DNA from 2 places in the Pantoea sp. GW821-FHT03E06 genome. Region 1 is predicted to be linked to the other one. Evidence: predicted binding sites of a transcription regulator. Region 1 holds the regulator's gene; the other holds the start of a gene.
What was found. Region 1 encodes PhoB, which activates phosphate uptake and scavenging genes when phosphate is short. Its sites were predicted from a motif close to CTGTCATAAAACTGNCNNAT; they were not measured.
Positions count from the first base shown of each region.

Region 2: the regulator PhoB is predicted to act here: its motif matches at 2,401-2,420, upstream of phnC (phosphonate ABC transporter ATP-binding protein).

Region 1 covers NZ_JBWKUG010000001.1:993,869-998,473, forward strand. The annotation lists gene AC07WB_RS04500 (AAA family ATPase) at 1-303, opposite strand, end outside; gene sbcD (exonuclease subunit SbcD) at 300-1,517, opposite strand; gene phoB (phosphate response regulator transcription factor PhoB) at 1,715-2,404, shown strand; gene phoR (phosphate regulon sensor histidine kinase PhoR) at 2,419-3,732, shown strand; gene AC07WB_RS04520 (PstS family phosphate ABC transporter substrate-binding protein) at 3,911-4,605, shown strand, end outside.
Region 2 covers NZ_JBWKUG010000001.1:2,543,915-2,548,519, reverse strand. The annotation lists gene phnL (phosphonate C-P lyase system protein PhnL) at 1-543, shown strand, start outside; gene phnM (alpha-D-ribose 1-methylphosphonate 5-triphosphate diphosphatase) at 540-1,676, shown strand; gene phnN (ribose 1,5-bisphosphokinase) at 1,676-2,206, shown strand; gene phnC (phosphonate ABC transporter ATP-binding protein) at 2,473-3,303, shown strand; gene phnD (phosphonate ABC transporter substrate-binding protein) at 3,330-4,256, shown strand; gene phnE (phosphonate ABC transporter, permease protein PhnE) at 4,339-4,605, shown strand, end outside.

The DNA of each region.
Region 1 (4,605 bases):
CGCGCGGTTTTGGCTCCAGAAGGCGCGCCAGGCTTCGCCTTTGATTTCGAATTCCACTTCTGCCAGACATTCGGCGGTGTCACGGGTGATCAGCTCATTCTGCGTTTGCGACAGCACGCCAAGGCGCGGCGTCTGGTGATAAAGTGCCAGGCAAATGGCATCAAGCAGCGTCGTTTTGCCCGCGCCGGTGGCACCGGTAATGGCAAACAGGCCGTTGCTGGCGAAAGGCTCGCGACGGAAATCGATAAACCATTCGCCGCGCAGCGCATTGAGATTTTTAAATCGGAGCGTCAAAATTTTCATGCGGATGGATTCTCCAGCGCTGCAAGCTGGCGGCGGAACATCAGCGTCAGCTGCTCGGCCTGCTCAGCATCCAGCTGCTCTTCCTGCGCCAGGCGGCGGGCAAAAACCTCTTCGACTTTTAATTCGCTCAGGGTTTCGTTTTCCAGACGTTCCAGGCTGCGCTGCCGCTGCTCGCGGCTGCGGCGCACCAGCAGCACTTCAACCGGTAGATTTTCTGTTAATGCTTCGATGCGGCGCTGCAAATCGCTGAGATATTCCTGCGTAGTGATCTCAATATCCAGCCAGGTAGGATGTTCGCTGGCGCGCTCGCTGAACTGCGCCAGCTGATGTTCGATCTCCGCCATTGAGCCTTTAAGCATCTGCATCGGCTGGAATAGTGGAATGGTCAACGGCGTAACGGCATCAAGCGTGGCGCTGAACTCCAGTAGAAACACGCTCTTTTCACGCCCAAGTTCGTCAAAGCTGAGCGGGATCGGCGAGCCGCTGTAGCGAATATGGTCGCTGTTAGCGATGCGCTGTGCGCGATGAATGTGGCCGAGCGCAATGTAATCAGCCGGTGGAAACGCCTGCGCCGGAAAGGCATCCAGCGTGCCGATATAGATGTCGCGCACCGAGTCACTTTTGGTGACGCCAACGGTGGTGAGATGGCCGGTGGCGATAATAGGCAGTTTGTTCGTCAGCGCCTCGCGCTGCGCCAGGGCGGCGGCAAAGCACTGCTGATAGTGCTGCTCGATCGCTTCCAGCAGCGAAAGCTGTTTCTCGCGCCCGGATTGTCCGGCCTGGCTGCGCAGAATATCGCGCGGGCGCAGGTAAGGAATGGCGCACAGCAGCGCGCCCGGCGCGCCATCGCGCTGCTTCAGCGTTAGCACCTGCTGCTCGCCCTGCGGTGTGGCGCTGGTGATCACCTGGGTATTCAGGCAGGCCAGCAGCTCGCGCGATTCATTCAGGGTGGCAACCGAATCGTGATTGCCCGCCAGCACCACCAGCTGACAGCCGCAGGGCTGCAGCGCCACCACAAAGCGGTTAAACATTTCACGCGCATAGCTCGGCGGCGAACCGGTATCAAACAGATCGCCGGCGATAATCAGCGCATCCACCTGATGCTGCACAATCTGATCCAGCAGCCAGTCGAGAAACGCCTGATGTTCCCTGGCGCGACTTTTACTGTAAAAGAACTGGCCAAGATGCCAGTCAGCGGTGTGAATGATGCGCATGTATGCTTCCTGCTAAATAAAAACAATGCGCAAGTATAACGGCTTCAGTAGCAAACGAAAAAAGGGGATTTTGCTTGTCACATTTCTGTTTTTTATCTATTTATCACGGGGCGGGGTTTTCATAAAAGTGTCATAAAACTGACGCATAATGGCGCCGCAAATCCCAGTGACACGGTGTCACACTAGCAGGAGTTACAATGGCTAAGCGCATTTTGGTTGTGGAAGACGAAGCTCCCATCCGTGAAATGTTATGTTTCGTGCTGGAACAGAATGATTACCAGCCTATTGAGGCGGAAGATTATGACAGCGCGATTGGTAAGCTGATCGAACCCTGGCCTGATTTAATTCTGCTGGACTGGATGTTGCCCGGTGGCAGTGGCATTCAATTTATTAAACATTTGAAACGCGAAGCGATGACGCGCGACATTCCGGTGATGATGCTGACAGCGCGCGGTGAAGAGGAAGATCGCGTGCGTGGCCTGGAAGTGGGCGCGGATGATTACATCACCAAGCCGTTCTCGCCGAAAGAGTTGATGGCGCGTATCAAAGCGGTCATGCGCCGAATTTCACCGATGGCGGTGGAAGAGGTGATTGAGATGCAGGGTTTAAGCCTCGATCCCTCCTCGCATCGCGTGATGTCCGAAACCACGCCGCTGGAGATGGGACCGACCGAATATAAATTACTGCACTTCTTTATGACCCACCCGGAACGCGTCTACAGTCGCGAGCAGCTGTTGAACCACGTCTGGGGCACCAATGTGTATGTCGAAGATCGTACCGTCGATGTGCATATTCGCCGTTTACGCAAAGCGCTGGAGCTCACCGGCCACGATCGCATGGTTCAAACCGTTCGCGGAACAGGGTATCGTTTCTCTGCCCGCTACTAAACGGAGTTTTTACCGTGCTGGAACGACTCTCCTGGAAGAGATTGTTGATTGAGCTGGCGCTGGTGTGTTTACCTGCGCTGGTGCTCGGTCTGTTGTTCGGTTATCTGCCGTGGCTGCTACTGATTGCCGTCACCGGCGTGTTGTTTTGGCACTTCAGGAATCTCATGCGCCTGTCGCACTGGCTATGGGTCGATCGCTCCATGACGCCGCCTGCCGGGCGCGGTAGCTGGGAACCGCTGTTTTACGGTTTGTATCAGATGCAGCTGCGTAACCGCCGGCGTCGGCGCGAGCTGGGTAACCTGATCAAACGTTTCCGTAGCGGCGCAGAATCGCTGCCGGATGCCGTGGTGCTTACCACCGAAGAGGGCACCATTTTCTGGTGTAATGGCCTGGCGCAGCAGCATCTGGGCTTGCGCTGGCCAGAGGATAACGGGCAGAACATCCTCAACTTACTGCGCTATCCCGAGTTTTCCCGCTATATCCGTCAGCGCAATTTTGACGCGCCGCTGACGCAGATCCTCAATAATCAGCATCATATGGAATTCCGCGTGATGCCTTACAGTGAAGGGCAATGGCTGATGGTGGCGCGCGATGTCACCCAGATGCACCAGCTGGAAGGCGCGCGACGTAACTTCTTTGCCAACGTTAGTCATGAACTGCGCACGCCGCTCACCGTGTTGCAGGGTTATCTGGAAATGATGGATGACGCAGTGATGAACGAGCGCACGCGCAGCAAAGCGCTGCACACCATGCAAGAGCAAACGCGCCGCATGGACAGCCTGGTAAAACAGTTGCTGACCTTATCGCGTATTGAAGCGGCGCCGGCCATCGATCTGAAAGAGACGGTAGATGTGCCGGGCATGCTGCTGCTGCTGCAGCATGAAGCAGAAACGTTGAGTCAGGGACGTCATACCCTCCATTTCCATACCGATCCGCATCTCAAAGTATTTGGCAATGATGAGCAACTGCGCAGCGCCATTTCCAATCTGGTGTACAACGCGGTGAACCACACGCCGGAAGGGACGCGTATCGACATCAGCTGGCTGCGTACCAAACAAGGCGCGCAGTTTAAGGTGTGCGATGACGGCCCCGGCATCAGCGAGCAGCACTTGCCGCGCCTGACTGAACGCTTCTATCGCGTGGATAAAGCACGTTCGCGCGCCACCGGCGGTAGCGGGCTAGGGCTGGCGATCGTGAAACACGCGTTGGGCCATCATAATGCGCGGCTGGAGATCACCAGCGTGCCGCATCAGGAAACCTGCTTCAGCTTTCTTCTGCCACCACGGTTGATTGTGGCTAACGTGGCTCAAGAGCGTGTTAACACCTAGTGAGTCAATTTATTGCCTATGCATTCAGGTGCGCACCCTACGAAAACCCAGCTCCGCAAACGTAGGGGCGCCATTCATGGCGACCTATTCGCGCCTCGCTGGCTGCCATGACGCATTTAATTGCGCGATAAATCGCGCCGCGACAGAATAGAGCCCTTATTGAATTGCGGAACCACTCATGAAATCGCTGTTGCTCTCCTGCTTGCTGCTTTGCTCTGCTTTAGCGCACGCCCAACAAACTATGCTGACGGGTAATCTCAGCAGCGTGGGATCGGATACGCTAGGTTACCTGATGACGTTGTGGGGGGAAGATTTCAGCCGCCAGTCACCGGGTGTGAACGTGCAGGTACAGGCGGCGGGATCCTCAACGGCGCCTACCGCACTGGCGGCGGGTGCGGCGCAGCTGGGGGCAATGAGCCGTCCGATGCAGAGTGATGAACGTCAGCTGTTTATCGCCCGCTACGGCTACCCGCCGCTGGCGGTTCCGGTGGCGATGGATGCGCTGGTGGTGGTCGTTAATCAGGACAATCCGCTGTCGCACATCGCGCCGCAGCAGCTTGATGCGCTGTTTTCCATTACCCGACGGTGTGGCGCGCAACAGGTGCCGCAGCACTGGGGCGATCTCGGCTTGAGTCGCGGCGCATGGACGACGCGCAGCATTCAGCGCTACGGCCGCAACTCAGCTTCAGGTACCTGGGGATTTTTTAAGCAGCAGGCGCTGTGTAACGGCGATTTTCGGGCGGATGTCGCTGAATTTCCCGGTTCCGCAGCGGTGGTACAGGCCGTCGCCGCCACACCGAACAGCATTGGCTACGCTAGCTTTGGCTTTCATCTCAGCGGTGTGAAAATGCTGCCGGTGGATACGCCGGCGGG
Region 2 (4,605 bases), 1.6 Mb from region 1:
CGCGCGCTATACGGCAACTATCAGGCCAACAGCGGGCATATCTGGCTGCAACATCAGGGCGAATGGATCGACATGGCTAATGCCCCCGCGCGCCAGATTCTGGCGATTCGCTGCCATACCATCGGCTGGGTCAGCCAGTTTCTGCGTGTCATTCCACGCGTGCCGACGCTGGAGATCGTCATGCAGCCGCTGCTGGAGCGCGGCACCGAGCGTGCCTTCTGCGAAAAGCGCGCCAAAGAGCTGCTGACGCGCCTCAACGTGCCGGAGCGTTTGTGGTCACTGGCGCCGTCCACTTTTTCCGGTGGCGAACAGCAGCGCGTCAACATCGCGCGCGGTTTTATCGCCGACTATCCGGTGCTGCTGCTGGATGAACCCACCGCCTCGCTGGATAGCGCCAACAGCGCCGCGGTGGTGGAACTGATTGAACAGGCGCGCGCCCGCGGTGCCGCCATTGTCGGTATTTTCCATGACGAAGCGGTGCGTGCACGCGTCGCCGATCGCCTGCACGTCATGCAGCCAGTGAACACAGGAGCAGAAGCATGATTATTAACAACGTCCGGCTGGTGCTGGAGCAGGAAGTGGTGGCCGGATCGCTGGAGATCCGCGACGGGCGCATTGCCAGTTTCAGCGACAGTCGTAGCCAGCTGGCGGGCGCGCTGGATGGCGAAAACGCCTTTCTGCTGCCGGGCCTGGTAGAGTTGCACACGGACAATCTCGATAAATTCTTCACGCCGCGACCGAAAGTCGATTGGCCCGCGCACTCGGCAATGAGCAGCCACGATGCGCTGATGGTCGCCAGCGGCATTACCACGGTGCTGGATGCGATTGGCGTGGGTGACGTGCGCGATGGCGGCCATCGTCTGGATAATCTGACAAAGATGATCGACGCGATTCAGGACAGCAATCGCAAAGGGATTAACCGCGCCGATCACCATTTGCATCTGCGCTGCGAGCTGCCGCACAACACCACGCTGCCGCTGTTTGAGGCGCTGATGAACACGCCGGAGCTGTCGCTGGTGTCGCTGATGGATCACTCGCCGGGCCAGCGTCAGTACGCCTCGCTGGAGATGTATCGCACCTATTATCAGGGCAAATATCAGCTCAGCGACGCGCAGATGGATCAGTTTGAACGCGAACAGCTGGCGCTGGCCGCTGAGTTCTCGACGCCGAACCGCAACGCCATCTCCAGTTTGTGCCGTTCGCGCGGCATTCCGCTGGCCAGCCACGATGATGCCACGGCGGCCCACGTCGCCGAATCGCATGATGTTGGCAGCGCCATCGCCGAATTTCCCACCACGCGGGAAGCAGCGCGCGCCTCGCGTGAATGTGGCATGCAGGTGTTGATGGGCGCACCGAATATCGTGCGCGGCGGATCGCACTCCGGCAATGTAGCGGCGGCGGAACTCGCCAGCCACGGCCTGCTGGATATTCTCTCCTCCGACTACTATCCCGCCAGTTTGCTCGACGCGGTGTTCCGTTTGGTCGCCGATGAACGCAATACGCTGACGCTGCCGCAGGCGGCGGCGCTGGTGACGTGTAATCCGGCGCAGGCGATTGGCCTGCACGATCGCGGGCGCATCGCCGAAGGGCTGCGCGCCGATTTAGTACTGGCGCATACCGATCATGGCCATTCACACATTCGCCACGTCTGGTCGCAAGGCAAGTTGGTGTTCTGATGGCGCGCCTCATCTGGCTGACCGGACCTTCGGGCGCGGGCAAAGATAGCCTGCTGAACGCGCTGCGTGAGGCACCGCCGGATAATCTGTTGATCGCCCATCGCTACATCACGCGCGCAGCCGATGCCGGCGGCGAGAATCATGTGGCGCTGAGCGAGGCGGAGTTCCGGCGACGTGAAGCGCTGGGGCTGTTTGCCGTGAGCTGGCAGGCGCACGGTCTGCATTATGGGCTGGGCGAGGAGATCGATCTGTGGCTGGCGCGCGGTCTTAACGTGCTGGTCAACGGTTCGCGCCTGCATCTGCCGATAGTGCAGCAGCACTATGGTACGCAGCTGCTGCCGCTGGTGTTGCAGGTGTCGCCGGAAGTGCTGGCGAAGCGGCTGCGGCAGCGCGGGCGGGAGTCAGACGTTGAGATCGCAAAACGTCTGGCGCGTGCGGCCGAACCGCTGCCGGCACACTGCTATGCGCTGAATAACGATGGTGCATTGCGCGATACGCTCGAGCATTTGCGGCAATTGTTGGCTGATTGACCGTAATACACACCGCCGCACCCGGTCGCCATAAATGGCGACCTTACGCCACCGGGCATGCGATTTTGTAGGGGCGCCATTTATGGCGACCTCAATACACACCGACGCGGCAGGTCGCCATAAATGGCGACCCTACGACGGGCCAATGTGCATTTTTCGCGTCCGTACCACGCTGTCACCGTTTAATCACTTTACTGTCATCAAGCTTTCATGCGATTTGCCCGTAATAGCGGGCAATCAACCACTCAGAAGAGATGGAGTGCATCATGGCACAGGCATTACTGAAAACCGTCGTCGACAATCCGTTCCCGCCCATCACCGGGCAGGGCAACAAGGTGCTGTCGGTGCAAGGATTGTGTAAAGCGTACGGCGCTAACAAGGTGCTGGATAACGTCAGCTTCGATCTGCATGCGGGCGAGCTGGTGGCCGTGATTGGTCGCTCAGGCGCAGGCAAATCGACGCTGCTGCATATGCTGAACGGCACCATCAGCGCCTCACAGGGCGCGATTCTCAGCAATCGTCAGGGCGAAGTGGATCGCGATGTGGTGACGCTGAACAGCCGCCAGATGCGTGAATGGCGCAGCGAATGCGGCATGATTTTCCAGGATTTCTGTCTGGTGCCGCGCCTTGATGTGATCACCAATGTGCTGCTCGGCCGTTTAAGCCAGACCTCAACGCTGAAATCGTTCTTCAAAGTCTTTTCCGAAACCGACCGCGCTCGCGCCATTGAACTGCTGCAGTGGATGAACATGCTGCCGCAGGCGCTACAGCGTGCAGAAAACCTCTCCGGCGGCCAGATGCAACGCGTGGCGATTTGTCGGGCGCTGATGCAGAACCCGCGCATCCTGCTGGCGGATGAGCCGGTGGCGTCACTCGATCCGAAAAATACCAAGCGCATCATGGACGTGCTGCGCCAGGTGAGCGAGCAGGGCATCAGCGTGATGGTCAACCTGCACTCAATCGAACTGGTGCAAAGCTACTGCACGCGTGTTATCGGCATTCAGCGCGGCAAAGTGCTGTTTGATGGACATCCTTCCCAGTTGACCGACGGCCTGATGCATGAGCTGTACGGCGACGAAATTAACCAGCTCCACTAACTTCCACGGCAAGAGAACAACCACCAATGAAACTGACCTCTTTAGCTTTACTGACTATGGCGATGGCTTTTGGCGTTAACGCAGCGGATGCACCAAAAGAACTGAACCTCGGTATTCTCGGCGGCCAGAACGCCACACAGCAGATTGGCGATAACCAGTGTGTGAAAGATTTCTTCGACAAGGAGCTGCAGGTGGATACCAAACTGCGCAACTCCTCAGATTACTCCGGCGTGATTCAGGGCCTGCTGGGCAACAAGATTGATCTGGTGCTGAGCATGTCGCCTGCTTCTTACGCCTCGGTTTACCTGCAGAACCCGAAAGCGGTAGATATAGTCGGCATTGTGGTGGATGACAAAGACGGTTCACAGGGTTATCACTCGGTGGTGATCGTCAAAGCCGACAGCCCGTACAAAAAACTGGAAGACCTGAAGGGCAAATCGTTCGGCATGGCCGATCCGGATTCCACCTCAGGCTTCCTGATGCCGAATCAGGCATTCAAGAAAGAGTTTGGCGGCACGGTTGATGATAAGTACAACAACACCTTCTCCAGCGTCACCTTCTCCGGCGGCCACGAGCAGGACATTCTCGGCGTGCTCAACGGCCAGTTTGATGGCGCGGTAACCTGGACATCGCTGATTGGCGACCGTGAAAGCGGCTATACCTCCGGCGCGTTTGGTCGCCTGATTCGTATGGATCATCCGGACCTGATGAAGCAGATCCGCATTATCTGGCAGTCACCGCTGATCCCGAACGGCCCCATTCTGGTGAGCAACAACCTGCCCGCTGATTTCAAAGCGAAGGTGGTGGCCACCATCAAGAAACTGGATAAAGACGATCACGGCTGCTTTGTTAAAGCGGTGGGCGGAACCCAGCACATCGGCCCGGCAACCGTGGCGGATTACCAGAACATTATCGATATGAAGCGTGATTTGATGAAGGGTTCGCGCGGGTAAGCGATAAAACGGTGCGCATTAATGCGCACCCTACATTGTAAGGTCGCCATTCATGGCGACCGGGTTACACAGGAATCCCCTCTTGACCGATTTCGAACACTACTACCAACGCATCCGCCGCCAGCAAAAGCGCGACTCGCTGCTGTGGTCGCTGCTGTTGCTGGCGCTCTATCTGGCCGCGGGCAAGATGGCGGAATTCAATCTGCTCACCGTCTGGCAATCGCTGCCACACTTCTTTGATTACATCGGCGCAACCCTGCCGGTGCTGCACCTGCCGTTGCTGTTTGCCGATGGCAAAACCGAAGGTTCGCTGGCCTATTGGGGCTACCGTCTGCACTTCCAGCTGCCG